Regions from separate parts of the Exiguobacterium sp. PvP048 genome, predicted to be linked through region 3. Evidence: riboswitches for the same ligand, from Rfam matches in the RefSeq annotation. Region 3 holds a riboswitch; each other region holds the start of a gene.
What was found. A riboswitch is a leader RNA that binds a small molecule or an ion and turns the genes downstream of it on or off. The one in region 3 is predicted to bind lysine.
Positions count from the first base shown of each region.

Region 1: it holds a riboswitch for lysine, as region 3 does, so the genes downstream of both, ABIC15_RS10150 (aspartate kinase) here and ABIC15_RS10765 (Na+/H+ antiporter NhaC family protein) in region 3, are expected to answer to the same signal.
Region 2: it holds a riboswitch for lysine, as region 3 does, so the genes downstream of both, ABIC15_RS12340 (amino acid permease) here and ABIC15_RS10765 (Na+/H+ antiporter NhaC family protein) in region 3, are expected to answer to the same signal.

Region 1 covers NZ_JBEPSU010000004.1:145,820-156,463, forward strand. The annotation lists gene ABIC15_RS10125 (branched-chain amino acid transaminase) at 1-905, opposite strand, end outside; gene dapD (2,3,4,5-tetrahydropyridine-2,6-dicarboxylate N-acetyltransferase) at 931-1,638, opposite strand; gene dapB (4-hydroxy-tetrahydrodipicolinate reductase) at 1,625-2,371, opposite strand; gene dapA (4-hydroxy-tetrahydrodipicolinate synthase) at 2,368-3,249, opposite strand; gene ABIC15_RS10145 (aspartate-semialdehyde dehydrogenase) at 3,270-4,262, opposite strand; gene ABIC15_RS10150 (aspartate kinase) at 4,275-5,474, opposite strand; lysine riboswitch at 5,588-5,766, opposite strand; gene argH (argininosuccinate lyase) at 5,834-7,207, opposite strand; gene ABIC15_RS10160 (argininosuccinate synthase) at 7,204-8,409, opposite strand; gene ABIC15_RS10165 (GNAT family N-acetyltransferase) at 8,531-8,959, opposite strand; gene ABIC15_RS10170 (alanyl-tRNA editing protein) at 8,956-10,107, opposite strand; gene phnF (phosphonate metabolism transcriptional regulator PhnF) at 10,236-10,644, shown strand, end outside.
Region 2 covers NZ_JBEPSU010000007.1:50,702-61,345, forward strand. The annotation lists gene ABIC15_RS12310 (hypothetical protein) at 1-136, opposite strand, end outside; gene ABIC15_RS12315 (DHA2 family efflux MFS transporter permease subunit) at 259-1,962, opposite strand; gene ABIC15_RS12320 (HlyD family secretion protein) at 1,975-2,631, opposite strand; gene ABIC15_RS12325 (TetR/AcrR family transcriptional regulator) at 2,827-3,435, shown strand; gene ABIC15_RS12330 (diguanylate cyclase) at 3,486-4,577, opposite strand; gene ABIC15_RS12335 (MarR family winged helix-turn-helix transcriptional regulator) at 4,770-5,219, opposite strand; lysine riboswitch at 5,394-5,578, shown strand; gene ABIC15_RS12340 (amino acid permease) at 5,706-7,184, shown strand; gene ABIC15_RS12345 (hypothetical protein) at 7,311-7,493, shown strand; gene msrA (peptide-methionine (S)-S-oxide reductase MsrA) at 7,563-8,510, shown strand; gene ABIC15_RS12355 (DUF2252 domain-containing protein) at 8,575-9,864, shown strand; gene bcaP (branched-chain amino acid transporter BcaP) at 10,095-10,644, shown strand, end outside.
Region 3 covers NZ_JBEPSU010000005.1:88,357-99,000, reverse strand. The annotation lists gene ABIC15_RS10805 (NAD(P)/FAD-dependent oxidoreductase) at 1-101, shown strand, start outside; gene ABIC15_RS10800 (DEAD/DEAH box helicase) at 127-1,572, opposite strand; gene rlmN (dual-specificity RNA methyltransferase RlmN) at 1,720-2,793, opposite strand; gene ABIC15_RS10790 (ABC transporter permease subunit) at 2,938-3,744, opposite strand; gene ABIC15_RS10785 (ABC transporter ATP-binding protein) at 3,741-4,622, opposite strand; gene ABIC15_RS10780 (methyltransferase) at 4,663-5,295, opposite strand; gene ABIC15_RS10775 (heme oxygenase) at 5,380-5,712, shown strand; gene ABIC15_RS10770 (uracil-DNA glycosylase family protein) at 5,861-6,601, shown strand; lysine riboswitch at 6,670-6,845, shown strand; gene ABIC15_RS10765 (Na+/H+ antiporter NhaC family protein) at 6,951-8,534, shown strand; gene htpG (molecular chaperone HtpG) at 8,612-10,477, opposite strand; gene ABIC15_RS10755 (hypothetical protein) at 10,561-10,644, opposite strand, start outside.

The sequences.
Region 1 (10,644 bases), on a different contig from region 3:
GTCAACCAGTCCGCATATTGCGGCAATTGACCTGAGACCGTCTGTCGGTAAAGATCAAGCAACTCATCCGCGACAGTCCGTGTTCCGCCGTTGATGACGATGTGATCAATTTCTCCGACACTTGTAATTTCTGCTGCTGTACCCGTCAAGAAGATTTCGTCTGCGACGTATAACTCATCACGGCCGATATGACGCTCGACGACCGGATACCCTTGATCCTGCGCCAAACGCATGATGACTTGACGTGTGATGCCGTCTAATACCGAGCAGTCGAGTGAAGGTGTATAAATCGTGCCGTTTTTCAACATGAACAGGTTGGCGACACTCGCTTCACTGACGTTTCCGTTCATATCGAGGGCAATCGCCTCGTCGAATCCGTCACGTTGTGCTTCGCCTTTTAAGAGCTGCGAGTTCATGTAGTTGGCGGCAGCTTTTGCCTGCATCGGCATCATTGTCGACGAAACGCGGCGGTAAGAAGCGACTTTCGCACGGATACCGGCGCCTTTATCGAAGTACTCGCCCAGTTCCCAACAAGAAATTCCGACGTGAACCGTCGTATCTTTTGCCATCAATGCCTGCCACGGTGTACCGAGGAAAACAAACGGGCGGATGTAACAAGATTCAAAGCCGTTTTTGGCGACCAGATCAATTGTCGCTTGGACAAGTTCTTCCACTGTATAAGGAATCGTCACGTGATAGAACGCGCAACTGCGGAACAGACGTTCAATGTGTTCCGTCAATTGGAAAATCGCCGGACCATCCGGTGTCGCATACGCACGGATACCTTCGAAGAATCCGCTTCCGTAATGAATCGCATGGGACATGACGCTCGTATTTGCCTCTTTTGGATCATGAAAAACTCCGTCTAACCAAATTGCTTCTCCATACTGTGTATCCACTGCCATGTGTTTTCCTCCTCTTCGACGTCAATCAGAGTGAACGTAAATCATCCACCAATTGCGTCTTCTCTGCTGTTTTTTCGTCTTTCTGTTTGATGACGCGTGCTGGCGTACCAGCCACTACGCTGCCTGCAGGAACGTCTTCTGTGACGACACTGCCTGCTGCGACGACGGCATCTTTTCCGACGCGGACACCTTCAAGAATGACGGCATTCGCTCCGATTAAGACACCATCTTCAATGATGACCGGTGTTTTTGAAGGCGGTTCAAGAACCCCTGCGACCACGGCGCCGGCGCCGACATGAACGTTTTTGCCGATTGTACCACGTGCTCCGACAACGGCGTTCATATCAATCATTGTACCATCTCCGATTGATGCACCGATATTAATGATTGCTCCCATCATGACGACAGCATTGTCACCGATGACGACATGATCACGAATCCATGAACCCGGTTCGATCCGTGCGTTTAAATGGCGCGTATCAAGCATCGGTACGGCACTGTTCCGGCGGTCATACTCGACGTGAACTTCCGTGATCCGGTCTGCATTCTCTTCTAAGAAAGTTGACGCAAGTCCTGCATCCGCGAAGAAAATTTTAGATTGATCGGTTCCGAAAGCTGTTGCACCTTCAATCGTCAGTCCTGCCAGGTCCCCATTAACGTACAGTTTGACCGGTGTTTGTTTTTTAGCGTCTTTAATAAATTTCGCAATTTCAAAAGCATCAGTTAATAACATGTGAATCCTCCTGTGTGTAAAGCGTCTCCAGTGTATAGAGTCCCGCTGATTTTTGGATGAGTGCTTCTGCTGCCTTGATGGCACCTGAAGCAAAGACTTTTTTTGACAACGCCGTATGCTTGATTTCAATCAATTCGTCAACACCGGCGAACAATACTTCATGTTCCCCGAAGATCGTTCCGCCCCGCATCGAGTGCATCCCGATTTCATTTGCTTCGCGCTTCTCGCGTGTTGATTCCCGTTCGTAGACGGGTGTGACGTTCCGCAAATCTTGAATCGTCCGCAACAGCAGCTCCGCCGTTCCGCTTGGTGCATCGACTTTTTGATTATGGTGTTTTTCCAGCAGTTCGATATCGAATGCGCCGGCGAGCGGAACGAGTGTTTTTAACAGCTGTTGCATCATCGCGATCCCAAACGACATGTTATACGATTGGAAAATCGGAATTTGTGTCGAAGCATCGCGAATCGTCTGCAGTTCTGCTTCCGAGAAACCGGTCGTCGCAATGACGAGCGGGGTTTTCGTTTTGATCCCGTAAGCAAGCAAATCCGGTAAGAGACTCGGATGTGAAAAATCAATGATTGCATCCACTGACTCCGGCATTTCGGCAAGCGTACCGTAAGACGGTACCTGTTCCGCCGTTTTTGTTTTGTCGATGACGGCGACGACGGCATCCGGTGCCAGTTCATGCACGTAATGTCCCGTTGCCCCGTATCCGTGAATGGCGAGTCTCATCCAACCACTCCTTTGTAACTCCGCATCGTCTCAAGAAGATGGCTATGACCGGCTTCCGACTGGCGAACAAGCGGCAGACGCGGTGCACCGACAGCCAGACCGATTTCTTCGAGTGCTGCTTTGACCGGAATCGGGTTGACATCGCTGAACAATGCCGAGATGACAGGCATCAAATCACTTTGAATCCGGCGCGCCGCCGTATAGTCATTCGCAAGTAACGCTTCTGCCAGTGCTTGAGTTTCCGCCGGATATGGATTCGACAAGACGGAAATCACGCCTTGTGCCCCCCATGCCATATAAGGAAGAATTTGATCATCGTTACCGCAGAAGACTGCAAAGCCATCTGGTAAGGCCGTCATCAATTCCCCCATGAAACTGACGTCTCCACTTGCTTCTTTAAACGCTTGGATGTTCGGATGTTTGGCAAGTGTGACGGCTGTTTCGACGGAAATCGCGACCCCTGTCCGTGACGGAACATTGTAGAGCATGATTGGCAAATCGACTGCATCCGCAACCGCCGTGAAGTGGGCGACGAGTCCTGCTTGTGATGTCTTATTGTAGTAAGGTGTGACCAGCATCGCTGCATCCGCACCGAGCCGGGCTGCCGTCTGTGTTTTCTCAATCGTCTGTGCCGTGTTGTTTGTTCCGGTTCCGGCAATGACCGGGACACGGCCGGCTGTCACACGGACTGCCGTTTCAAGTAACGTCTCAAACTCTGCATTCGTCAACGTCGACCCTTCCCCGGTCGTCCCGCCGACGACCAATGCTTGAATGTTTGCTGCGAGTTGTTGCTCGATCAGTTGCTCGAATACCGCTAAATCCAGTTCACCGGTTGAGGTAAACGGTGTAGCGAGTGCTGTTCCTGCTCCTTTAAACATATCGGATTCCTCCTCGTTTCTTACGAATGGATTGAACTTTCAAGCGCTTGACGCGCGACTTGGACGGCGTTCGAAGCGGCCCCTTTACGGATGTTATCAGCGACGCACCAGATGTGGAACGTATTGGCGAGACTTTGATCCTGACGAATTCGTCCGACATAGACGTCGTCTGTTCCGCTTGCATCAAGCGGCATCGGATATTGATTATGACTGACATCATCGACTAAAACGACGCCAGGTGCTTCGGCCAGAGCAGCACGAATCGCTTCAACACTTGTTTCCTGCTCAAACGTGACATTGATGGCAACGGAATGTGAATTCGTGACCGGGACACGGACACACGTCGCGCTGACGGGCAACTCCGGCAAACGAAAGATTTTCCGAGTTTCGTCAATCATTTTCTGTTCTTCCTTTGTATAACCGTCCGGTAAGAACACATCGATATGCGGCAAAATATTATCATGAATCGGGTGTGGATAGTTGACCGGTTCTTCGCCGCGACTGCCGCGGGCTAAATCCTCGATTCCCTTTTGACCGGAACCGGATACGGCCTGATACGTCGTATAGTTGACGCGCTTCAAACCAAATGGTTGAAGCGGTGCCAAGGCGACGACCGATTGAATCGTTGAACAGTTCGGATTGGCGATCAAACGATCGTTCGGTCCGATTGCCTGCGAATTTACTTCCGGTACGACAAGCGGAATATCTGCCTGCATCCGGAACGCACTGGAATTATCAACGACGAGTGTTCCTGCTGCAGCAAGCAACGGGGCATACTGTTCACTGATGGTACCGCCAGCTGCGAACAGTGCGACATCAATCCCGTCTTTCGTGATGTTTTCCGATAACGCTTGAATCGTGACGTCCTGTCCTTTGAACTGAACGATTTTCCCGGCTGAACGGGCTGAAGCATAAGCTGAAATCTGACGGACCGGAAAATCGTGTTCCGCCAGGACTTGTAACATTTTTTGACCAACGGCGCCGGTTGCGCCAATGACTGCGACATGATACATATGATTTCCTCCTTACAGGTCGAATGCTTGAGCGATTGCTGCGACAGTCCGTTCGATATCGGCCTGGGCAATCGTATATGAGATGCTGATTTCTGATGTCGTGACTTGATAAAACGTGATGTTTTCCGCCCGGAACGTCGCAAACAATTTCGAAGCGACCCCGGTTGCGTCCCGCATCCCGATTCCGACGACGGATAACTTGGCATGCTGGTTATGACGGTCGACTTTGACCGTCGGGAAACGATTGATGATATCCTGCAGTGCTTCTTCCAAAAACTCTTCTTCATCCAGCGGACAAGAGAAGGAAAGGAAGATGTCACTGTCAAACGTCGTCTGACTGATCATATCGATGTTGACGTGACGTCCTGATAACAGTTCAAAGATATCCGCGACCGCCGAGTTCGTCTGCGGTACATGCTTGATTGACACCGTCAACACGTTTTTCGTTACACTGACGCTCGTGACCGCTTTTTGTTCCATCGTTTCCGTTGCCTCCATGATCCAAGTCCCTCTTTCCGATTCTAATGTTTTTCCGACGAAGATGTGGACGCCGTATTTTTTACCGAGTTCGACACTGCGCATCTCCATGACTTTTGAACCGAGTGCACTCATTTCCATCATCTCATCGTATGAAATGTGTGGAATCGGTTGTGCCGTTGCATGAATCCGTGGATCAGCTGTGTAAACACCGTCGACGTCCGTGTAAATTTCACATCGTTTATCAAGAACCGCGGCCAATGCGACGGCTGTCGTATCCGATCCGCCGCGACCGAGTGTCGTGACATCCCCGAGCTCATTGACGCCCTGGAAACCGGCGACGATGATGACGTCGTATGTCTCCAGTTTTTTCCGGAGCAATTCGCCGTCAATCTGTTTGATTTTACTTTTCGTGTGCAGTCCCATCGTGCTGATGCCTGCCTGGGCCCCTGTCTGTGACAAGGCTTTTATCCCGAGTGAGTTCAGGGCGATGCTGAGTAATGAAATCGTCTGTTCTTCACCGATTGCAAGCAGCCGGTCCAGTTCGCGTCGTTCCGGACGGTCCGTTATCGCCTGCGCCTGAGCAATCAATGAATCGGTCATTTTCCCCATTGCCGACACGACGACGACTAATTTTTCCCCTTGTCCCGTCCGATTCTTCAAATAATTCGCAATTGACTGAATCTGTTCGACAGTCGCAACCGAACTACCACCAAATTTAAGTACAGTTGTCACAATCCTATCTCCTTTTGTCCCGAAACAGAAAAAAACGACGGGCCGGTAGGAGCGTTCCTACGGCCCGTCGTTATCACGATCGGACAAACGATGACAGCGTCATACGTTCTTTTACGTAAGATAGCGCTCCGAAACGTGGGTTTCGGCAGTACAACGGATCTTAACCGTTGTACCAGCAATCAAGAAAAAGCATTTTCTTGTTCACTTCGGCGGATTTCCCCTTTCACATCACTTGGCATGCTTGCCTTGAATAAGTGTTGCTACTGATGTCATCCGCGCCTCTATCTGTCGGTTGTTAGTTACAGTTATAGCAAACATTTTTTGTTAAATCCAGTGATTTGCCAAACTTTTTTTGAATTTTATAATTTTTCAAGTTGCTTCTTCGCTAATGCGAGTTGATCCCGGACGGCCGTAAAACCGGTCCCGCCGTAACTTCCCCGTCGTGCGACCGCCTGAACCGGATCTAACAACGGATAGACATCTTCTGCAATGACCGGATGGAACGTCTGATACGTGGACAGCGTCAAATCTTTTAAGAAACAGCCGCTTTGGACACAATGTAAGACGGCTTTCCCGACGATTTCATGTGCTTCCCGGAACGGAATCCCTTTTGTGACCAGATAATCCGCCAGTTCCGTTGCATTCGAGAAGTCTTGCATCGTCGCCTTCTTGAGCGCTTCTGTCTTAAACGTAGCCGATTCGATCATGCCTGTAAAAATTTGAACGGATTGTAACACGGTATCAGCGGTGTCAAAGACACCTTCCTTATCTTCCTGCATATCTTTATTGTATGCGAGTGGTAATGCTTTCATTGTCGTCAGGAAACCCATCAGATTTCCGTAGACACGACCTGTTTTGCCGCGGATCAGTTCCGCGAAATCTGGATTTTTTTTCTGCGGCATCATGCTTGATCCCGTCGAAAACGCATCGGACAGCTCAATGAACGAAAATTCTTGCGACGCCCAGATGATGATTTCTTCGCAAAAGCGTGACAGATGCATCATGACCGTCGACGCGATGCCAAGGTATTCAATCACGAAGTCCCGGTCTGAGACCGCGTCCAAACTGTTCGGATAGACCTGTTCAAACCCAAGTAACTCGGCTGACTTGAAGCGGTCAATCGGGAAAGTCGTTCCCGCCAGTGCCCCGGCACCGAGCGGCGACATCCGAATCCGTTTCAGGTTATCGGTCAATCGATCGGCATCCCGTTCAAACATCCAAAAATAAGCGAGCAGATGATGCGCGAGTGAGATCGGTTGCGCCCGTTGCAGATGGGTATAACCCGGCATGACCGTCTCCACATGTTGCTCCGCCTGTTCCGTAATGACGGATTGCAGGTTGCGAAGACTCGACAGGAGTTCTAAAACATGCTGTTCCATCCAAAGGTGGAGATCAGTCGCGACCTGGTCATTTCGACTGCGGGCTGTATGCAGTTTACCGGCGACCGGACCAATCTGTTCCGTCAGTAACCGCTCGAGATTCATGTGGATGTCTTCATCCACTGTCGTATAGACGTGTTGCTCGAGTGTCGTTTGCAACTGTTTAAGACCGGCTTCGATTTGTTCCCACTCGGTCTTTTCAAGAATTCCCTGTTCATATAACATCTGCGCGTGCGCAAGACTCCCCTGTAAATCAACGGCTGCTAATTTCTGATCAAACGAAATCGATGCTCCGAAGGCCTCCGCTTGAGCGGAAGCACTTTCCGTAAAACGTCCGCCCCATAGTTTCGTCATTTTTTCACGCCTTCCTGACGATGGACACTGGCATGTGTCGAAATCGCAAGACCGTGTAATTTGATGAATCCTTTCGCTGCTTCGTGATCAAAGGCATCTTCTTTTGTATACGTCGCGAGTTTCTCATCGTAGAGCGAAACTGCTGACTGACGTCCTGTGACGGTTGCGTTCCCTTTATACAGTTTGACACGGACTTCACCGGTCACGTCCTGTTGCGTTGCCGTCAAGAACGCTTTGAGGCCTTTTGTCAGCGGGGCATGGAACAATCCGTTGTAAATCGTTTCTGCATATTGTTTGCTGAGAATCGGTTTAAAGTGGGCAACGTCTTTCGTCAATGTGATCGTTTCAAGTGCTGCGTGGGCTTTGAGTAAGACTGTCGCACCCGGGCACTCATACACTTCACGTGACTTGATGCCGACCAAACGGTTTTCGACATGGTCAATCCGTCCAACACCGTGTGCACCGGCAATGATATTCAGTTCTGTAATCAGCTTCGCCAGCGGATACGCTGTCCCGTTGATCGAAACCGGAACACCTGCTTCAAAACCGATGATGACTTCTTCCGCTTGATCCGGTGCGTCTTCCGGTGCGACCGTCAAAGCGTATGCATCTTGCGGCGGCTCTGTCCATGGATTTTCAAGGACACCACATTCGTTACTGCGTCCCCATAAGTTCATGTCGATTGAATACGGGCTGTTGAGATTAATCGGAATCGGAACGTTGTTTTCTTTTGCATAAGCGATTTCTTCTTCACGTGACCATTTCCATTCGCGAACCGGTGCGATGACTTCGAGCGACGGATCAAGAGCAGCAACCGAAACTTCGAACCGGACTTGGTCGTTTCCTTTTCCGGTACATCCGTGGGCGACTGCTGTGGCACCGTGGGCATGTGCCACTTCAACCAGTTTTTCAGCAATCAACGGGCGAGATAAAGCGGAAATCAATGGATACGCACCTTCGTAATGCGCACCATATTGGAGGGCCGGCAAAACAAAGTCATTTGCGAATTCATCTTTGACATCAAGAACAATCGATTCGATCGCACCGACGAGTAACGCTTTTTCTTTGATGACCGACAAATCTTTTCCTTCGCCGACATCCATGCACAATGCGACGACGTCATAGTCCTTGCTTAACCATTTGATGGCGACTGAAGTATCCAGTCCACCCGAATACGCTAAAATCAATTTTTGTTTTGTCATTCTTATTTCCTCCTTGAATTCGACTGTATCTGTCTGTATAAAAATTCACTATGAATTATATATATACATAGACTTTCAAAAAAAGAAACCCTTTTTTCAGGATTTCTCAAAAAAATCAGCATTAAATTTTTTTCTCCATCGTCCGGTGCGGAATGCCCGCATCGTCAAATTCATCGGAAACAATCGCATAACCAAGCCCTTGATAAAACGGAATGGCCTGTACTTGGGCACCGAGCGTTAAAATCGTCCGGCCTTCCCGGCGGGCAATCCGCTCCATCGCCTGCATCAGCTCGCCGCCGTATCCTTTTCCTCTTGTCGCCGCAAGGGTCGCGACGCGTTCGACCTTCATCCGTTGCTCATCGTACGGACGGGTCCGCCCCGTCGCAACCGGACGATTCATCTCATCGAGGACAAGCAAGTGAATCGCTGTTTCATCATGCGTATCATATTCCAAATGGCTCGGAACGCCTTGTTCCTCGACGAAAACCCGTTCCCGGATCATTCGGACCGCTTGTTTTTGTTCGGTTGTTTTTACTTGAATCACTGTCATGTATGTAATTCCTCCTTTAATGCTTCTGCATAAGCTTGTGCCTCTTCATACGTTTGGAATACTGCTTGGGCATTGTTTTCACTTCCGCCGCCCCGTCCATTAAACTGCTTTAAATGGGTTTTGGCAAATTTTCCGAGATGAATGGATCCAGCGCTGCACATGAATAATTTTTTGGCGTTTTCGTTCCAGACGAATCCTGTCCGTCCTGTTTCAGCCAGGGCTTTCAACAGTTTTTCTGAAAAACGGACATCCTCTTGATCATGCCGTACGGTGAGAACCGGTTCATCCGTTGCGAGCAACTGTTTTAAGACCGTTTTGACATGCAAATCTTCTGCCTGTCCGATTTGACGGTTCAGACGGACTTGCTCCTGTTTCAGGTCTTCCACAACAAGATGGACCTGATTTTTTTTAGCTGATACTGCACGTGCAGTTTCTGTCAGGACACGCCGTTCGGTCGTCAGTAATCGAAACGCTCGGTCTTTTGCAACGTACGCTAAACGAATATTCCCGCGAACCTTTTCAAGTCCCGTGAATAAAATCAGTTCCAGTTCCGACGTCGAGGCGAGATGCGTTCCTCCACAGGCACTGTAATCCAGTTCACCGATTTGAACGACCCGGATTTTTCCTGTGACTTGTGGTGTTTTTCGTAACGGTAACTGCAATGCTTCTTCTTCTGTATATTCCGTTGCCGTAATCAAGAGGTTCGCTTGAATCACCGTCCGTAAACGTTCCTCCAAACGACTTTGAAGCGTCTCATCCCAGTCACCGAGATCGAGATCAAGCGTCGATTCTTCTGTGCCGGTTCGGAAACTGACTGTCTTGATTTGAAATTCGTCTTGAAGAATGGCAGAAATAACGTGTTGTGCTGTATGTTGCGCCGCATGATCCGTTCGAATTACATCATCGACCTCACCTTGCACTTCGTTTTCAAGAAGCGGACTGTCGAGCAGGTGCCAGACATCCCCTTCTTGAAGCTGGACATCGAGGACGGAAACCCCGTTGAGTGTTCCCCGATCGGCAGGCTGCCCCCCGCTCTCCGGATAAAAGTAACTTTGTTCTAATCTTACCCAGTAGCCTTGTTCTTCCTTCGTACCTGTCACGATTGATTCGAAAGTCCGGACGTCCGGATAAATTTGCTCTGAACGCATCTTCATTCCACCTTTTCAGCACTGAATTTGCTTCTATTATGACACAAATCACTTACAATCGTTTGTCGACATCTCCATTTCCTAGTACACTAGATGAAAGACTATCGACCGCGAAGGGACGAAATGCCGTGATTCAGCATATTAATAAAAATTCACCACTTCCAATCTACTACCAAATCGAGGCTGCCTTGAAGCAACAAATCGAGGAGGGTCTGTTACAACCCGGCGATTTGATCCCCTCGGAACGCGAGTTTGCCGAAGCCCATCAAATCAGCCGGATGACTGTCCGTCAAGCCATCTCGAATCTTGTTAACGCTGGTTATCTCATTCGTCAAAAAGGACGCGGCACATTCGTCGCCAACAAAAAAATCGTCATGCAACTGTCCGGATTAACCAGTTTTTCCGAAGAGATGGAACATCTTGGTTTGGAACCGGCGAGTGAACTGCTGTCTTATCAAACGATTGCTGCTGAAATGACGATTGCGAATAAACTCGGGATTCGTGAAGGTGCCAAAATTTATGAATTAAAACGGTTAC
Region 2 (10,644 bases), on a different contig from region 3:
GGAAAAAGATGAATAGACTGTTGATACTGATCAAAAAGGCACGTGTGACCTTTTGAGACCAGGATGAAGGGCGTCCGACTTGCCAGGCGAAACAGCAGGCAAAGATGAACGCATAAAATTGCAGAAAGGCAACCATAAAGCATCTCCTTTTAGATATGAAACTCAATGACCCTAGTGTAGCGATTTTAGGAAAGAAGTGCAAAGGCAAACAACTAAAAACCCGTTGACGATGTGCCGCCAACGGGTTCAGGAAAAGCCTTAATCGAGATTCGGTTCTTTTTTTCCGTGTAGGAAAAATGACAAGATCAGGGCGAGTGCAGACAAGACGGTCGCAACCCAAAACGCATCCGTGATTCCGCTGATCGTCGCTTGTTTCGTCAACTGCGTCATCCAGCTGACAGAAGCGGATTGCGAACTGCCGAGCTGTTGTCCCAACTCATTTAAATGCTGTGAAAGGGTCGGATCAAGTGTCGTAAACTGATTGGCGTCATCTGCCAGGTGAGCTGTCGTTTGACGTGTCATGACCGTGACGAGAATCGCTGTTCCGATTGAACCGGCGACCTGACGCAACGTATTTTGTGTTGCATTCCCGTGTGGAATCATTTTCATCGGCAAGGCATTCATTCCGGCTGTCATGATTGGCATCATGATGAAAGCCATTCCGAACGACCGGAGCATATAGATACCCATGATCGAATTATATGAGGTATTCATATCGAGTTGTGTCAGTTCCCACGTACCGTAGGTCATTAACGTCAAACCGAAAATAGCGAGCGGCCGGATACCGAAGCGGTCAAACAGTCGACCGGCGATCGGACCCGTGATTCCCATAATCAGTGATCCGGGTAACAACAAGAGACCGGAATCAATCGGTGAGAAACCGCGAATACTCTGCAAGTAAATCGGAAGCAGGAGCATCCCGCCGAACAAAGCCATCGTGACGATGATGTTGATGAATAAAGTGAACGAAAACTCCGGTACTTTCAAGACCCGGATATTTAACATCGGATCATCCATGGAAAGCTCGCGGAGCGCAAACGCTGCGATCCCTAAAATACCAATCAGAATCGTGCTGATGACGAGCGGGCTGTCCCAACCGTCATTACCGGCTTCACTGAATCCGTACAACAGGCTTCCGAAGCCGATCGTACTGAAAACAACACCGAGTGCGTCAAACTTCGGTTTTGATAAAGGCTGAACGAGTTTAAACCAGGCGACACCGAGTAAGAGTGTCAAAAGACCGAAAAAGGCCATTCCGTAAAACATGACATGCCAATCATAATTCTGAATGACATAGCCGGTAATCGTCGGACCGACTGCAGGAGCAAGAATCATCGCGATTCCGAGCATCCCCATCGCCGCGCCGCGTTTATGAGGCGGGAACAAAGTCATGAAGACATTTGAACCGAGCGGCATTAAAATACCGGCACCGGCTGCCTGAACGACACGGCCGATCATCATGACGGGGAAGTTCATCGCCATCGAACAAATGATTGATCCGAAGAAGAACAATGTCATGGAAACGAGGAACAATTGGCGGAACGTATAACTCCGCATCAAAAAGGCACTGATGGGAATCAGGATGCCGTTGACGAGCATGAACCCGGTCGTCAACCATTGTGCCGTCGAAGTCGAGACGTTAAAATCATTGATTAGGACGGGTAACGCGACATTGATCAATGTCTGATTCAAAATCGCGATGAACATCCCGATCAAGAGTACCGTCAAGACTTTTGGAATACTGATATCTGCCGTCACGAGCGGCGCCCGCTCCTGCGTTTTTACTTGCGGTGCAGGCATCGGAGCGCTGTCCGGATTGTTGAGTTGCACCTCATCGAGAGGAGCAGGGGCATCAGCAGCACCCGCCAGACGGGCCGGACGTGAACGCCGTGCAATCAGGTTGACACCGATGATCGTGACAACCATAAAAGCGATGTATCCGAAGAGGAAGGTCGTAGACATAGACGTCCCTCCTTAATCCTTATGAATGCGGACGGTCACATTCATACCAGGTCGAATGTCGAGTGATTTTTCTTGTGACAGTGAGACTTTGACCGGAATGACTTGCGCAACTTTCGTGTAGTTGGCAGTTCCGTTTGAAGACGGCATCATCGAAAATGTTCCAGCTGTTGTCATACCGATTTGTTCGACTTCACCGGATAACGTCGTGTCCGGATAGCTGTCCACGTAAACATCGACAGTCTGTCCGACTTTGACTTCATCAATGTCGGTTTCTTCGACGTTCGCTGTTACCCAAAGCTCATTTAAGTTAAAACCGTAAGCGAGCGGTGTTCCTGCTCCGACAACGCCGTTTTCTGTCGCCATCGACTGAACGACTGTTGCTTTTGTTGGCATAGAGATCACTGTACTGACTGGTTTTTGACCGGCTTGCGCCATCATGACGTGACCGAGTGTCGCGTCACTGTCGAGCGTTTGACCTGTTTTGGCTGTCCAGTCCGTCAGTTTACCGGCACCCGGACTTGCGATGGTAATCATTTTTCCGTCAATCTTGGCATTGTCTGTTTTCACGTAACTTGTCGCTTGATCGTAATAGTAGTAGCCGATCGCGCCTCCACCGATTAAAACAACCAGTGTCAAAATGTTAATCAATAATACTTTTTTCATGTTCATGATATGAAATGCATCCTTTCTTCCGTATACTCTGAGTTCCCCAGTCGTAACATAAAAAATACTCCTCTGGGGGAGGAGTAGTTAATATAGTTAATTATATGGAGAAGGAATCAACATACAACCGACAATTTCCGACAAAGTGTTGGAAAAGTCAATGATAGCGGATACAATATCAAAAAAAGGGGGTTCTAGCAGATGAATTCAGGACAAGATCCACGACCAAAGCGGTCACGTGACCGTATTACAAAAGAATTATTTCGTTTGCTGGACCGTCATCCTTTTTCGACGATTACCGTCAAGATGTTAACGGACGGAGCGGCGGTCAATCGATCGACCTTCTATGCGCACTTTACGGATAAATATGATTTGATGAATCAGATTGTAGACGATCATATGCGGCTTCTGATGGAAGCAATCCGGATTCAGGGAACCGGAGCACCGGCTGCTCCGTCGCTCGATCGGGTCAGCCGTTACTTCGAACGACTGTTCATCCATATTGAACAACATGAACAATTTTACCGGACGATGTTGCTGAACGGTCCGGTCAAAACGTTCATCTCGCGTTTTCTCGATACGTTAAAGGAAAATTATCAGCGGGTGTTCGAAGCGCACACGGTAACGGAAACCCAACTGGTCGATCGTGATTTATTGTTGAATTACGTGATCGGCGGACAGCTCGGGCTACTGATTTCCTGGTTACGAAACGGTCGTCCTTATTCGGCGGCCTACATGGCAGATCAACTCAGCCGGATGATTGTTTTCGGAACAGTCAAGAGCATCGGTTTTCCGGAACAATCGACTTAAAGTGATGTCAAAAAACCGCCCTTTCACCGGATGACGGGAAAGGGCGGGAATCAGGCCTGTTCGAGTTGCAATTGTTTGGTATAGGTCGTGCTCCGGTTGCGTCCACTGTCCTTCGAATGATACAGCGCTTTATCTGCCTGCTGTAAGGCTTCAAGAGACGTATGCGAGCTGCTCGAGTGCGCGATGCCGAGAGAAATCGTAATCTGCAGATCAGGGACGGCTGTCGTCGGAAACAGATTTCGGGCAACCGTCGTCCGGGCAAGTTCCGCGATGCTCTTCGCATCGGCGAGTGAGGTGTTCGGGAGAATGATTAAAAATTCTTCGCCGCCGTAACGTCCGACCAGATCATCCGGTCGTGCCAGTGAGGCTAACGTCGTCCCGAGTTGCCGCAAGACGTCGTCACCGGCGTCATGACCATATGTATCGTTGACGTGCTTAAAGAAATCAATGTCAATCAGGATCAGCGAGTAGCCTTCTTCTGCTGAACCGACGAGTGACAGGGAGTCATCAAGCCGGCGGCGGTTGGCGAGCCCTGTCAAGGCGTCGGTCATGGCCAGTTTTTGCTGGTACTGGATATTTTCAAAGTGTCGTCGTAACTCTGTCAACAGATGATAGGTCACGAAACCGGCAATCAGGTTAAAGAATATGTAAGCCAGGGAAATCTCGATGAAGGTCGTCCAGCTGTTCGTCAGCAGATAGATGCCCGGTAACGAATAGACGATACCGATGCCGATCATCAGTTCGAAGTTCCAGAAGGTCAACCGGATATAGCGACGGACGACGGCAATCGTCAGGATTAACACTCCGATGACGATTGTTGACACGACAGCGGCATCCATTTGTTCGACCGGTGTCAGTATAAAACGTGTCACGATAATCATCGCACCGGTGACGAGAGCGCTCGGTAAACCGCCGAACATCATGGCGATGACGACAGGAACAATCCGTAAATCAATCCGGGCGACATCAATCTGGATGCTGTTGAGCATTAATAGGACAGAAATCAGGCCGGCGATGCCTCCTAACACGAGTCGAACGTTCAGGTTCGTTTTCGGTGTAATCCGCGGATGATTTCGAAAAGGCAGAAACAAAAGAGTAATCGTTGTAAACAGTAGACAAAAATTGATGATGAAATTATTCATGATGGACAACAAATCCTCCCAACTCCTCATAAACGCATTTTCAATAAGTTACTTCTAATATACCCCTTTTAATAACGGCAAGAAATGGAAAAATGTTTAGCGGAAGATGATGAAGTCAACAAAAAAGACAAAGTACACAGTCAAGTGAACTTTGTCGGCGGAAAAAATAAATATTTTTTCAAAAGTAATTTTTTAGGAAGAAATCGCTTCTTCATCCATCGTCAAGAGGATCTTATCGAAGACGAGAACCATCGCATTCAGCTCTTCTTCCGTCAGGGTGCCGAAACGATCTTGGAGATATTTCCGGCGGACGATTTCAAGTTCGCGGAAAGCGGATTCTCCTTCTTCCGTCAGTGCTAAAACAATCGATCTTCTGTCATCCGTCGAGCGCGTCCGCGTGACGAATCCGGCTTTGTACAGACGATCAGTCAAAGCTGTTACCTGACTTGTCGCAAGCTCAAACTGCTCTGCGAGTAGAGTCGGACGTTGGGGACCATTTTCGGACAGACTGCGTAAAATGAAAAATTCACTTCGTGTCGCGGTCCCTTCAAACAGTCGGTTGAGTTCACGGCGTAATGTCCGGAGAATGATCCGCATTTGTTCCTCTAATCGATAAGTCAGTTGATCACGTTCTTGTGGCATTCAAGCAACATCCTTTCTCTCGGTTAACTTCTATAATTTAGTGTACTAAAAATTGCGGATTTTTACCATGAATAGCCGACATTTCAAAAAAAGAATTGACAATTTAAAGACGTTTTGTGTAACATGACGATGTAATAACGAAATTATAACTAACTTAATTAGTTCTCACTCAACCAGTGGGATGGAGGTTGCAGTTCTTATAAGTACAGTCACGGATGTCGTCAAGCGGCAGATGAGGTGATTGAAAAGGAAGAATTGCCGAAATCAATCATCGCTTTGAAGATGATCGATTGGGATTAGATCGAACAGGTCTAATACTGTCACAGGTCAGATATGACTTGTGGGGAGCTATCTTTCACGACGGTAGAATGGGGCGCATCCTTTTACTATGTTGCGTTCTCATCTTCCTTCTGGAAGGTGAGGGCGCTTTTTGTTTTTTCAAAAAGTGTCCTCTCAAAAAATCTTAACAAGAGAGAAGCGAATGAGATGAATACTTTACAACCCCAAAGAAAACTCGATTCAACCGAAGAAGGACTAAAACGCGGTCTGCAAGCCCGCCACATGTCGATGATCGCGATTGGCGGTGCGATCGGAACCGGCTTATTCATTGCCTCCGGTGCGTCCGTTGCTGCTGCCGGTCCCGGCGGTGCATTGTTATCCTATGCCATTGTCGGACTCATGGTGTACTTCCTGATGACGAGTCTTGGTGAGATGGCAGCATATATGCCGGTCGCCGGTTCATTCTCGACCTACGGCGCGAAATTCGTCGACCCGTCGTTTGGTTTTGCGTTAGGTTGGAACTACTGGTACAACTGGGCGGTCACGATCGCTGTAGAACTCGTTGCGGCGCAAATCGTCATGAGTTACTGGTTCCCGGATGTTCCCGGATTTTACTTCAGTGCTTTGTTCCTGTTATTGATGATCGGTTTAAATTACTTCTCCGTTAAAGGTTTCGGGGAAGCGGAATATTGGTTCGCGATGATCAAAGTAGTCACTGTCATCATCTTCCTGATTGTCGGTGTCGCGATGATCTTCGGTGTCTTCACATCTGAAGCACCGGTCGGCTTTAAAAACTTTGCGTTAGGTGATGCGCCGTTCGTCGGAGGCATCCCGGCCGTCATCGGTATCATCCTGGTTGCCGGTTTCAGTTTCCAGGGAACAGAACTTGTCGGAATCGCAGCCGGTGAGTCGGAAGATCCGAAGAAAAACGTTCCAAAAGCCGTGAAACAAGTCTTTTGGCGGATTCTTCTGTTTTATGTGTTTGCGATTTTCGTCATCGGAATGTTGATTCCGTACACAAGCCCGAACCTCGTTTCGAATGACATTACCGATGTAGCGGTCAGTCCGTTTACACTTGTCTTTGAAAAAGCCGGTCTTGCGTTCTCGGCAGCATTGATGAACGCTGTTATCCTGACGTCTGTCTTATCGGCAGGAAACTCCGGAATGTATGCGTCGACACGGATGCTGTATACGTTGGCACGCCAAGGGGATGCACCGAAATTGTTCGCACAAGTCTCAAAAAATGGTGTTCCCCGCAATGCGTTGCTTGCGACCGGTGCCATCGGAGCACTTTGCTTCCTGACATCGATGTTCGGCGGTCAAGTATATCTGTGGCTGTTGAATGCATCAGGGATGACCGGTTTCATCGCATGGCTCGGTATCGCGATCAGCCATTACCGTTTCCGCAAAGGATTCCTTGCGCAAGGTCATTCGCTCAGTGATTTGCCGTACGTGGCACCTGCTTTCCCGTTTGGACCGCTCTTTGCGTTCGGACTTTGTTTCCTCGTCATCGTCGGTCAAAACTACGCCGCGTTCCTCGCGGATCAAATTGACTGGGTGGGAATTGCCGCAACCTATGTCGGCATCCCGTTATTCCTTGCCTTTTGGTTAGGTCATAAATTTAAAAACCGGACATCGGTCGTTCCTTATGAAGAAATGGAATTCCCGGAGCATCCGCGTCCGTAAATGAAAAGTCGATTCCGTTTCAAGCGGAGTCGACTTTTTTTGTGCCTTTTGAAAAAGAAATCATCTGGAAAACGTATCAAACGGAGAGAAATCGATTAAGATAAAAGAAAAATGGAGGCGACCTCAGTGAACTATTGGTATCACTTTAAACGGGCATTCATCCCGATTGCGATTTTACTTGTGACGTTAGCAATCTATCAGATGCTGTACCGCATGAATAACATGTGGTATTCGTTCGGTGGATTAATTTTAGTATTTGCGGCGATTTATTTTGTCATGCGCCGCTTAAAAGCGAATCCCGAAGATTGACTGAGCAAGATAGTAGGGTAGCCGCACGGAACGCGTTAAAATAGATCTATACAGAGGAGGGGAAGCTAGATGGCAAAAGCAATATTCGCAGGTGGCTGTTTCTGGTGCATGGTCAAGCCATTCCATAAATATGATGGTGTCGAACAAGTCATTTCCGGTTATACAGGTGGTCATACAGAAAACCCGACTTATAAAGAAGTCTGTTCTGAAACGACAGGACATTTAGAAGCGGTCGAGGTCACGTATGATCCGTCTGTCATCACATATGATGAGTTGCTTGAAATTTTTTGGCGGCAAATTGATCCGACGGACGGCGGCGGACAGTTCAATGACCGCGGTCAATCGTACGAACCGGCCATTTTTTATGTCGATGAAGATCAAAAACAGGCGGCAGAACGTTCGAAAGCGGCACTTGATGCGTCCGGTCGTTTCTCGAAACCGGTAGCAGTCGATATCCGTCCGGCCAAACCGTTCTGGCCGGCAGAGGAGTACCATCAGGATTATTACAAAAAAAATCCGTTCCGTTATCAGATGTACAGTGTCGGATCGGGACGTGCCAAATTCGTCAAAGAAGCCTGGAAAGATCAAGGCAAGGAGCAGGAGTTGAAACAACGCCTGACACCGATCCAGTATAAAGTTACGCAGGAGAACGGGACAGAGCCCGCTTTCCGCAATGAATACTGGGATGAGGAGCGACCGGGTCTCTACGTTGATATCGTCGACGGGACACCGCTCTTTACGTCGAAAGACAAGTTTAACTCGAACTGTGGATGGCCGAGTTTCGCGAAGCCGATCTCAGAGGATAAGATGGAAGTCGAACTCGATACGAGTCACGGCATGACGCGGACAGAAGTCCGTTCTGCGAATGCCGACAGTCATCTTGGTCATATCTTTGATGACGGTCCGACTGAACTCGGAGGTCTCCGCTACTGCATCAATTCAGCAGCACTCCGATTTATTCCGGTAGAAGAGCTTGATTCGGCTGGATACGGGGAATATAAAAAGCACTTCGAATGAAGGTAAAAGACAGCAAAGCGGATTCGTTTTGCTGTTTTTTTTCTAGACAAAGGGAGGGTTTTCCATGTTCACGCAAGTCTATGAGGAAATTCGGCAACTGACAATCTCAAAAGTACTCGATTTCTACGATCATGAAGTCCGCAGACTCGATGAAGCGGCACGGCAAACGAAGTATCAAAAGATGAGTGCAAGTCCGTTTCTCTTTTTCCGCGGCAGTTCCCATCTGTTTTATTATGACGTGACCCGGATTCCGCTCGGATTTGATACGCCGCCTGAGACACCGACCTGGATTCAAGGGGATCTCCACTTCGAAAATTTTGGAGTCCACGGCAATGCCAAAGGAGAAATCATTTATGACGTCAATGACTTTGACGAAGGGTATCTCGGATCCTACCTGTACGATTTAATCCGGATGGCCGTCTCGGTTCAACTGTTCGCAGAAGAAGCCGGATATGATGCCAAGCCGGCCATTGCCGCCTATGTTCAACACTACTTAGATGACTTACGCCAATATGCGAAAGGAAAAAATCCGAGCAAAGTCTGTTTTACGACTGACAATACAAAAGGACCGATCCGTAAATTGATCAAAAAAGCGGAGAAAAAGAAAGCGGAATTACTCGGAGAGCGGACGACGGTCGTCGACGGACAACGCCGGTTCGCCGACTTACCGGATATGAAGCGGCTTGATTCTTCCGCTTACACAGCGATTGAAGCGGTTTGGCCGGAGTACATCGCATCAATCGATGCTGAGGACCGGCAGGAAGATGGATTCTACGCCATCAAGGATATCGTCTATAAACTCGACAGCGGAACGGCTTCGATTGGTCTTGAGCGCTACTATATTTTGGTCGAAGGAACAGGAGGAGAGCATGAAGACCTGATTCTTGAGATGAAACAAGCCCAGTCATCCGTTCCGTCACTGTTTGTACCCGCCTATTTGCAGGAAGTCGAAACGGTTCACCAAGGTCGTCGGATCGTAACTTCACAAAAGGCGATGCAGGCACATGAAGATCCGTATCTCGGTTACGTGACGATGCATGGGAAAGAATATTATGTCCGGGAACGTTCCCCATACAAAAAAAAGTTGAAAGCCAAGCACATCAAAAGCCAAGATGACCTCGAAAACGTCCTTTCAATTCAAGGTCAAATTACCGCCAAAATCCACGCACGGGCCGACATGGATGCGGGAGTTGATGTCGATATCTTACATCATCATGCAGACGTCGTCATCATCGAATCAATCGGTGTATCTGACGCTGAGTTCATTCGTCAAATTCAGCGGTGGTCAAGTGCCTATGCAGCGCGTACAACGCTTGATTTCCAAGTGTTTTTAAGTTGGTTAGCTAACCGCTGAACACTATTTTCGAAGACCTTTTATTAGGCAAAGATTCCTTCTGAATACCAGTTCATACTGGGATACGAAGGGATTTTTTGATGAATAAAAAATCATGTAAGCGAAACGCATTCTACAAATGGGTCTAATGACCTATATCAATTTATCTGAAAAATTCGTAAATTTTGGATTAAGTAATTGCAAAACTTTTTTGTAATTCGAACTAAACACACAACAGGGGGAGTATCATCATGAGTTTGACGCGGAAAAAAGATGTTTCCGCTATGATTGCTGCGAGTCAGCGTAACAGTGGACTTGCTCGAAATCTTGGCGCAATGGATTTAACGTTTTTAGGAATTGGCGCCATCATTGGTACAGGGATTTTCGTCCTAACCGGAACAGGAGCATTGACAGCAGGACCTGGTCTTATCGTCTCATTCATTTTATCTGCCATTGCCTGTGGGTTAGCAGCACTCGCTTATGCCGAATTCGCTTCGACGATTCCGGTCAGTGGTTCCGTCTACACGTATACGTATGCCACGATGGGAGAAATTTTCGCATGGATCATCGGTTGGAACTTAATCTTGGAATATGGACTCGCCTCGAGTGCCGTTGCGGCAGGGTGGTCGGGTTACTTCCAGTCCTTACTCGGTGGATTCGGTATTCATCTTCCTACGGCACTCTCAGCAGCTCCCGGCGCGGTAGAAGGCGCAAAAACGTTCTTCAACTTACCGGCCTTCCTGATTTTACTTGCCATTACAGCCCTGTTATCGATGGGGATTAAAGAAACAAAACGCGTCA
Region 3 (10,644 bases):
GCGATTGCTCCGGCGTGACCCACTCATTGTCGCAAGCAGCTGCGAGCGGACTTTATCTCGGACAACACCTGACACAAAAAACAGCCGTCTTAAGAGAATAAGATCTCTTAAGACGGCTGCTTGCGCTTATTTTTTAAATGCTTCGTATACTTTTAATTGTTTCCCTTTGACTTTCGTCGTCTTCATCGCCCGCAGGACGAGCGGACCTTTTCCGTTCAGGATTTCCACGTACGTGACCGTATCCTGAATCGTGATGATTCCGATATCTTGCGCGGTCATACCTTCGATTTTCGCAATCGTTCCGACGAAATCAACGGCACGCAGTTTCTTTTTCTTCCCGCCGTTAAAGTACAGTTTCATGATATCGGCGTTGAGCTGCTCCGTTTTTGAAGCCCGGACATCAGCTGTCGTGATTTTTTCTTCAAATGCATCGGCTGTCCGGATCAGTTCCCGTTCAGTCGGTGCTTGGCGTCTTTCGATCGCCTCACCGCGGTACTGTTCGACTTCACGGAGACGACGCATATCCGACTCCGTCACCAAACTGATAGCTTTTCCGAGTGCTCCGGCACGTCCTGTCCGACCTGTCCGGTGGACGTAACTTTCTTTTTCAACCGGCATATCGTATTGGATGACGTGTGTGATGTTTTCAATATCAATCCCGCGGGCTGCGACGTCCGTCGCGACGAGATAACGGAACTCACCGGCCCGGAAGGCTTTCATGACGGCGAGACGCTCGTCCTGTTCCATTCCACCGTGAATTTTTTCAACCGGATAATCCATCGATGCCAGTCCTTGGGCGACGAAATCAACATGTTCTTTTGTCCGGCAGAAAATCATGCACCGGTCCGGGTTTTCAACGACAGTAACGTCTTTGAGGACAGCAAACTTCGTTTTATCCGTGACCTTGATATAGCTGTGTTCGATTTCTGCGATTTCCGTTGCCTTCGTCGTGATTTCAACTTGTTTCGGTGACTGCATGTAACGGTCGCTCAACTGATGAATATCTTGCGGGAACGTCGCTGAGAACAGCATCGTCGTCCGTTGTTTCGGCAATTGTTTTAAAATCATATCCACTTGATCGAGGAAGCCCATGTTCAGCATTTCGTCCGCCTCGTCAAGGACCAGATATTTCACTTTTTCAAGCGATAACGTGCCCCGCTCCAAGTGATCGAGCACTCGTCCCGGAGTTCCGACGACGATGTGTGTCTTCTGTTTCAGTTCTGCGATCTGTCCGCGGAACGGTTGTTTCCCGAAGACAGCTGTTGCTTTAATCCGTTTATAACGGCCGATGTTCATGACATCTTCCGTGACTTGCAGGGCCAGCTCACGCGTTGGTGTTAAAATTAACGCCTGGGGTTTGTTTTCTTCCCACTCGACGAGTTCGCAAAGGGGGATCCCGAATGATGCTGTCTTTCCGCTGCCGGTCCGTGATTTAACGATGATGTCTTTTTCCGACAAGGCGACCGGAATGACGGCTTGCTGGACATCGGTCGGTGTATGATAACCGAGCTGTTCGATTGCTTCTAGAATCGGTGTACTGAGTTGAAAATCAGTGAATGGTTTTTTGGACATAAGAATACCTCATTTATTTTTATAGTTTTATTTTTATAGTTTATGTGTTGGTTCGATGAATGGATCAGACGTGACCTCTCATTATGCGCTACTTTCAGCAGGACGTCAAAAGAGCTTCCCGTCAGAGTGACAGGAAGCTCCACTTGCTTATTTTGCTGCGACTGTATCTTTTTTGATTTGTTTACTGCGGAGCTGACCACATGCAGCATCGATATCCGTACCGTGCTCAAGACGGACACCACAGTTCAGACCGTTCTTTTTCAATGTGTCGTAGAACGTTGAAATGTCTTCCGACGTACTGCGTTGGTATTGACCGTGCTCGTCGACCGGGTTGTACGGAATCAAGTTGACGTACGTCAAATGACGTTTGTCTTCGAACAATTTCGCAAGCTCGATCGCTTGGGCTTTTTGGTCGTTGACGCCACGCAAGAGAATGTACTCGATCGTGATTTTCCGGTTCGTCGTCTTGACGTAGTAATCGATGGCAGGCATCAATTTCTCGAGCGGAATCGCACGGTTGATTTTCATGATTTGTGTCCGGAGTTCGTTGTTTGGCGCGTGTAATGAAATCGCCAAGTTAACTTGGAGTTTTAAATCTGCGAATTTGTAGATTTTGTCTGCGAGTCCACTTGTCGATACCGTGATGTGACGCGCACCGATTGCAAGACCGTTATGATCCTTGATGACGTTCAGGAAATCGACCATGTTGTCGAAGTTATCAAACGGCTCACCGATACCCATGACGACGACGTGGCTGACACGCTCTTCTTTACCGACAGCATCGAGGTGATGCTGAACGTTCATGATTTGCTCGACGATTTCTCCAGCAGAGAGATCACGGCTCTTCTTAATCAAGCCACTTGCGCAGAAGCTACAGCCGATGTTACATCCGACTTGCGTCGTGACACAGACAGACAGACCGTACTTATGACGCATCAGAACCGTTTCGATCAGGCTGCCGTCATATAATTTGAAGAGGAACTTGATCGTTCCGTCTGCTGATTCTTGTTTAACGGCTTGCGTCATTGAATCAATCGCAAAACTCTGATCTAACAACTCAAGGCAATCCTTGTTGACATTCGTCATTTCTGCGAAAGTAGTGACACGTTTACGATACAACCAATCCCAGACTTGTTTTGCTCGGAACGGTTTGTGACCTTGATGCGATAACCATTCAGTCATCTGCTCAAGTGTTAATCCATAAATGGATGGTTTATTCATTAGTGAGACCTCATTTCTTTTTCCAGAACTATAACATTCCTTTATCTTAGTAAAAATCAGCCGCTTACGCAACGTTCAAATCCTAAATGTTCACTTTCTGTAAATTTTCATGTCCACTTTGGCTTGTTTTTTGGTCTAGTCGTGTCAAATCGACAAACTGCGCTTACGGAAACTGACAAAGGCACCGAGATGGAATAACAAACTGATACTCGCCAGCAGCAGGAGATGCAAAAAGAAGTGGTGGGTTCCTTCCAATAGTTGTTGGGTGTTGAACAAACTGAAAATCGATCCGTAACGCATCCATTCCGTTTTTTCGCTGAGACCGGAGCCGATCGTCAGGACGATTGACAGCACAAGCACACCGCCGGCAATCGAAAAGGCGCGTCGTTCATCATCAAATAGCGTCGCAATGCATAAGGTAAATCCACCGATCGCATACAGCAAGAACAGCGCGTTTACTTGAAAGCGGACGAGCGTCATCCCGTCAATCGAAACTCCGGAAACAAACCAGTCGGCCATCAATAAAACGAAGGTATTACATACTACCAGGCATGTACTGGCAAGAAACATGACAATCATCGCCGATGCTGTATATTGATGACGCGTAATCGGAGCTGCCAAGTATAAAATCAGTTCACCGTTATCAATCGGCCGTGCCAGTAAACGCGTAGCAAGTGACAATAAAAATAAAGACGCGATGATTTGAAAAATCAGCCCATAATAATTGCCGCCCAGTAAATCAAGCACATTATCAAAACCGGTGATCTTATCGTACTGGAAAGCTTTCAAGACTTCCGGCGGCAGTGCCTGCAGTTTCGCTTCGAGTAACCCCGTCTTCATCATCGACGGATAAAGTGCCGCAAGCATCAAGAGATACAGACTTGTCCCGACCGCATAAGCTGTGATCGGTTTGCCGTTATGCTTGAGCAAAGACCAAACGATCGTCATCATGATGGTTCCTCCTCACTATAATAATGTAAGAAGACGTGTTCCAAATCATCTGCTGAAGTTTGAATCGCCCGGACATCGTATTCGGTCAACAGACGAATGATTTGATTTAATGTCCGTTCGTTGCTCGTAAAAAAGGAAACATGATTCTGAAACCGTTGACTTCCGATCTGAAGCGCAAACTGTTCAGCTTGTGCTTCGAGCCCAAATTCAATCGTGTACTGTTTTCGGCTCGACCGGACCAATTCATGAATGTCTGCTTCGATGATGATCCGTCCTTCTTTAATCAGCGCTGCCCGGTCACACGATTTTTCCATCTCCGGAAAATGGTGTGAACTCATTAAAATCGCTTTTCCGCGCTGCCGTTCCTTGTCGACCAGACTTAAAAAGCGTTCCTGCATCAACGGATCAAGTCCGCTCGTCGGTTCATCGAGCAGATAAACGGGAGCATCCTTCATGAAACAGCCGACCAATGCCAATTTTTGCTTCATCCCTTTCGACATCTTCCGGATTTTCGTTTTCGTTTCAAAAGGAAACTGCTCGAGTAACTCCGACTGACGTTCCGGTTTGCTTTGATGGAGTTGTTGCATCAAATGCAGGACCTGTTCGCCTGTAAAATCACCCGGCAAATTAATCTCCCCCGGTAAATAGCCGACAATTCGTTTTACATCCTGTGATTGGTTCCAACAGTCATATCCACCGATGGTCGCATGACCGGAATCTGCTTGAATCAGGCCCATCAATTGACGGATTGCCGTTGATTTCCCGGCTCCGTTCGGTCCGATAAAACCAAACACCATACCCGGTTCGACCGTGAAACTGACATCAAATAAACCTCGTTTCGGCGCAAATTCTTTCGTCACGTGCTGTAAATGAATCATCCGAATCGCCTCACTTTTTGGGGTGCTTGCCGTTAGTACCTTATACCCGTTTTGGTACTTCTTGGGACAGATTCACCCGATAAATCACGAATCGTTCGTCATGATTTTTTTCAAAAAGTTCTTTCAGACGGACTTCTTCCACCTGTTCAAAAATCGTTTGATTCTCTAAATAATATCGGTATTCGTCTGCCGGGTAATAGAGAATCAAATCCACCGGACGCGGATGCCGTTCAACGGATGCTAAGATTTGATCAACGACCTTCATAAAGATCTGGACGGAAAACGGATTAAAAAAGTAACATTTCGTGACATCATCTGGAATCGGATAGGCTTCCGCATACGTATGTTCAAAACGGATACTTCCCCGCCGTCTCTTCATCTTTTTCATGTAGGTGACTTGATTCATAAGGGCATCTTCATAAAATTGTCCGTTCATCTCAACACCGATGACGGAACAATCAAACCGGTCATGCAGATAAAAGTTCAACCGGCCTTTTCCGCATCCAAAATCAATTACCGTATCCGTATAATCGAATGGATAGACAGCACACAATTCCTCTAGCGCCGCATAAGGTGTCGGTTCATACCGGTTGTAATGGCTGAACGCATTGTAAAGGTGCTGAATATCAATCGTCTCGATGCGTAACCGTTCTTCGTACTCTTTTTCATTCATATTTGATTCCTTCTTTCAAGCATTGTTGGTTTCATCGTACTATACTATGGATGTACGCATTTCATTCTAAAGGGGGACTATCCAATGATCGTCGTTACGAATCGGATTAAAGTCAAAAAAGGAATGGCAGCAGCACTCGCACCACGTTTCACTCGTCCAAGTGGTCTTGATACGATGGAGGGGTTTGTCCGTGTCGAGGTTCTCTTGACGCAAGGACTCGACGAACATGATGAAATGAACGTCAACATGTACTGGGAAGACATGAAGCATTTTGAAGCTTGGCGCAACAGCGATGACTTTAAAGCTTCTCACAAACGTCCGGAACAAAAAGACGGTAAACAAGAGGAATCACCGATGCTCGGCAGTGAAATCATCACGTATGAAGTAGCTTCTGTCAAAGAACGCACTTCTTCATAACTCATTTTAGAACAGCCTTGCCTCCAATTTGGTCGCAAGGTTTTTTTAAACCTTAAGAGACCCCTTACTATATTGATATGGGTTGAAATTGTATATAATACCATTATTTGTTATCATAGGTCCAATACAGAAAGAGAGAGGACTTATCATGCTGAATTCATTATCGATTTTTGAACAGGCCATCCGGGTCTTACCGATTGATCGATCCTTGACGCGCCAGGACTTGTTCATAGACGGTTTCCTATTACAACAGGAGCAGGAATTATCCGTTTACTATTCACCGATCGGAGAATATATCAATCGCTCTGCCAAAATAGTCTTCATTGGTATCACACCAGGATTTGAACAGATGCGGCTTGCTTATGAAGAAGCGGCTGATGCCTTCCACCATGGTGCCACAATCGAAGAAACATCAAAACTCGTCAAATACAGTGCCAGTTTCGCCGGTCCCATGCGGCGTAATTTGACAGCGATGTTAGATGAACTTGAACTACATCGTCTGCTGAATATTGCTTCAACCGCCACGTTATTTCATACAAATCAGGAACTGTTACACACGACTTCGATTTTGAGACATCCCGTTTTTTACCGTGATAAAAATTATACGGGACATCAACCGAAGATTGACCGGACACCGCTTTTACAACATTATGCCTATGAGCACTTTGCGGCGGAATTAAATCAGTTACCCCACCCCGTCATTCTCGTACCGTTTGGACGCGTCGTCGAATCGACGGTCCGGACATTGCTTCATCAGGGACGGATCAAAAAACATACCGTGTTGTTCGGTTTCCCCCATCCTTCCGGTGCCAACGGACATCGGAAGCGACAGTTTGAAGAAAATAAAGATTATCTGATGAAGCAATTGAATTCTTACTTCAATACTTAACCAACATCCTTAATTTTTTTGGGGGAATACGATAAAATTTTGATATGAAAAGAATATGACTATTCTATCGATGAGGTAGAGGCGCGGTGTTAATGAGTATTTGGTCTGAGGATGACAACAAAGACGATCAAAGAAAGGTGAGACTGCCGAAGTATCGTCACGTGTCAGACATGACGATGCTGGTCGAACCGGGAAAGACCCGTTCGATTGCCATACGCGTATTGTATGGAGCACTCCAATTCGGCTAAGAAAGACGCATCCAGCAAGGGTGTCGGCTTTGTTGCCGGTGCCCTTGCTTTTTTCTGTGCAACGGGTCTCATCTTCTAAAAAAGGAGGAGAAACCACAACTATGGTCAATTATTCAGATTCTATCGTCGCACTCGTACCAGCGCTTGTCGCGATCGTTTTAGCGATCGTTACACGCAAAGTCGTCATCTCACTTGGTGTCGGGATTTTAATCGGCGCCTTACTGCTTCATCGCTTCAATCCAATTGATACCGCGGTTTATCTCGGAAAAAACATCTTCAGCCTGTTTTGGGCAGACGGTGCGTTAAATGAATGGAATGTCTTATTACTTGTTTTCTTACTATTACTCGGTGTCTTGTCGACGCTGATTCAAACGTCCGGAGGTGCTCATGCTTTCGGAGAATGGGCGACGACACACGTCAAAACGGCGCGTGGCGCAAGGCTCGCTGCTTTCGGGTTAGGGATTTTGATCTTCATCGATGATTACTTCAACAGTCTTGCTGTCGGAAACGTCAGTCGTCCGTTAACGGACCGTCGTGGCGTCTCACGTGCGAAGCTGGCGTATATCATCGACTCGACCGCTGCACCGGTCTGTGTCATCAGTCCGTTGTCAAGTTGGGGTGCCTTCATCATCTCAATCATTGCCGGTATTTTAACGACGCATTCGATTACGGATTACTCGGCGTTCAGTGCCTTCATGATGATTGTGCCATTGAACTTTTATGCTATCTTTGCTTTGTTACTGACGCTCTACATTGCCTATACGGGAATTGCTGTCGGACCGATGCGGACGCACGAGTTGCGGGCTTTACAAGGCGAATTGTTTGATTCCAACAAAGGGACACCGATGGGAATGGCGGAAGAAGTCAAGGAGCACGATGGCGGGAAAGTCCGCGACCTGGTTGTTCCGATTATCGTCCTAGTCATCGCGACTGTCACAGCACTCCTTTGGACAGGTGCTCAGGCACTTGCGGCTGACGACCGTCCCTTTACATTGATTGGCGCTTTTGAAGCGACGGACGTGACACGTTCTCTTGTTTCCGGTGTCGTCATCAGTTTAATCGTTGCGTTCCTGATGCTGATCGGTCGAAAAATTCCGGCACGCGATTACCGTATCAGCATCTGGGCAGGGCTAAAATCGATGTGGCCCGCTGTCGTCATTCTGTTATTTGCCTGGACGATCATCGCAGTTATCGGCGATATGAAAACCGGGGATTATTTAGCCAGTTTCGTCAGCAAATCGATTCCTGCTTCTTATCTGCCGTTCTTATTATTCTTGATTGCCAGCATCATGGCGTTCTCAACCGGAACGAGTTGGGGAACGTTCGGCATCATGTTACCGATTGGAGCCGATCTGATCATGGCAGTCGATCCAAGTCTGTTGTTGCCGACACTCGCTGCCGTCCTCGCCGGATCTGTCTTCGGCGATCACTGTTCACCGATTTCCGATACGACGATCCTCAGTTCGACCGGTGCCGGTTCACACCATATTGATCACGTGACGACCCAGTTGCCGTATGCCTTGATTGGCGCCGTCGTATCTGCTGTCGGATATCTCGTACTCGGTGTCACCGGTTCGTCTGTATTCGGCTTCATCGGTGCGCTGGTCGCTTTCGTGATTTTCGTTGTGATGTTAAACATCTTGTCACGACGCGGTGAAGTGCCGTCGCAACTTCGCTCGGAATAAGTCAGATGTTTTAAACCGTTACGATATGCTAAAAGCCGGTCCCGATGATTGTATCGGGACCGGCTTTTTTTGTTAAATCAGACCATCAAGGCGCAGACTTCGTTGGCAAAGGCAACCGGATCTTCAATCGGTAATCCTTCCATCAACAACGCCTGTTGATACATCAGCTTCGTGTACCGTTCAAATTTCGGACGGTCTTCCGCATACGCTGTCTCAATCGCCCGGAAGACACCATGCGACGTGTTCAACTCCAGGATTTTGACCGCTGCGACATCCTGATTATTCGGCATCGCCTTCAGGATTTTTTCCATTTCGATCGATACCGCCCCATCCGTCGCAAAGCAGACCGGATGCGACTTTAAGCGGGTCGAGGCTTTGACTTCTTTAACATGCCCCGCGAGTACTTCCTGCATCGCTTTAAACATCTCGGCTTGTGTCTCTGTCGTTTCTGCCTGCTCTGTCTGTTCGATTCCGAGATCACTGCTCGTGACGGACTTAAATTCTTTTCCGTCATAGTTGAGGAGCATTTGAATCGCAAACTCATCGATTTCTTCCGTGAAGTACAGGATATCAAATCCTTTGTCTTTGACAAGCTCGGATTGCGGCAGTTTATCCAACCGGTCCGTGCTTTCGCCCGATGCGTAATAGATATACTTCTGTTCTTCCGGCATCGCGGCGACGTATTCAGCGAGCGTCACCAGCTTTTTCTCCTTCGCTGAATGGAACAGAACAAGATCTTTCACCGTATCTTTTTGCATGCCGTAGTCGTTGTAGATACCAAACTTCAGCTGACGACCGAACGCTTGATAAAACGTCTCGTATTTTTCACGGTCATCACGCAGCAACGCTTCGAGTTGTGTCTTGATTTTGCTTTGGATGTTCTTCGCAATCAATTTCAACTGCCGGTCGTGTTGCAACATTTCACGCGAAATATTGAGCGATAAGTCTTCCGAATCGACCATTCCTTTGACGAAGCTGAAGTGATCCGGTAAGAGATCGCTGCATTTTTCCATGATCAAGACGCCGTTCGCATACAGTTCGAGTCCTTTCTCGAACTCTTTTGAATAATAATCAAATGACGGTTGCTCCGGAATAAATAAAATGGACTGATAACGGACGGCTCCGTCGGCACTGATATGAATGTGTTTAATCGGTGCGTCAAATCCGTAGCGTTTTTCCTGGTAGAAGTTGCGGTAATCTTCATCCGTCAGCTCCCGTTTGTTCTTGCGCCAGATCGGGACCATACTGTTGACCGTCTTCATGACTGTCACTGACTCTGTTTCATCCGATCCTTCGACCGGACGCTGTTCCGTCTCCTCCATCTCAATCGGATAGCGGATGAAGTCGGAGTATTTCTTGATGATGCTCCGGAGACGGTACGGTTCTAAGTATTCATCGTAGTTCTCGTCCTCTTCGTTTGCTTTGATGTGAAGGGTGATGTCGGTTCCGACCATCTCTTTTTCGACCTCTTCAATCGTATAGCCGTCGACACCATGCGACTCCCATTTGTAGGCGACATCACTGCCGAACGGTTTCGTCACGACCGTCACCGTATCTGCGACCATAAAGGCGGAATAAAAACCGACACCGAACTGCCCGATGATGTCATGGCCGTCTTTTGACTCATTTTCCGCTTTAAAAGCGAGCGATCCGCTTTTGGCAATCGTTCCGAGGTTTTCTTCGAGCTCGTCTTTTGTCATCCCGATTCCCGTATCGCGCAAAATCAGCTGACGTGTTTCTTTATTCGGTTCAATCGTAATTTTATAGGCATCCTTGTCGAACGTGATCGTCTCGTCCGTCAACGCTTTATAATAAATCTTATCCATGGCGTCACTGGCATTCGAAATCAACTCACGTAAAAAAATTTCCTTATGCGTGTAGATGGAATGAATCATCATTTCGAGCAATCGTTTCGATTCGGCTTTAAATTGTTTCGTTTCCATTTTCGATACCTCCTGTTTGTTTTTAGCACTCTATCAACAAGAGTGCTAATTCATTTCCATTATTACGGATACGAAAACGACTGTCAATCATCTGCCTCATAGAATGCCTCGAGTTTTTCGCGGACATGTTGTCCGATCTCCCGCAGCCCGTTCGTCGAGCCGTACGA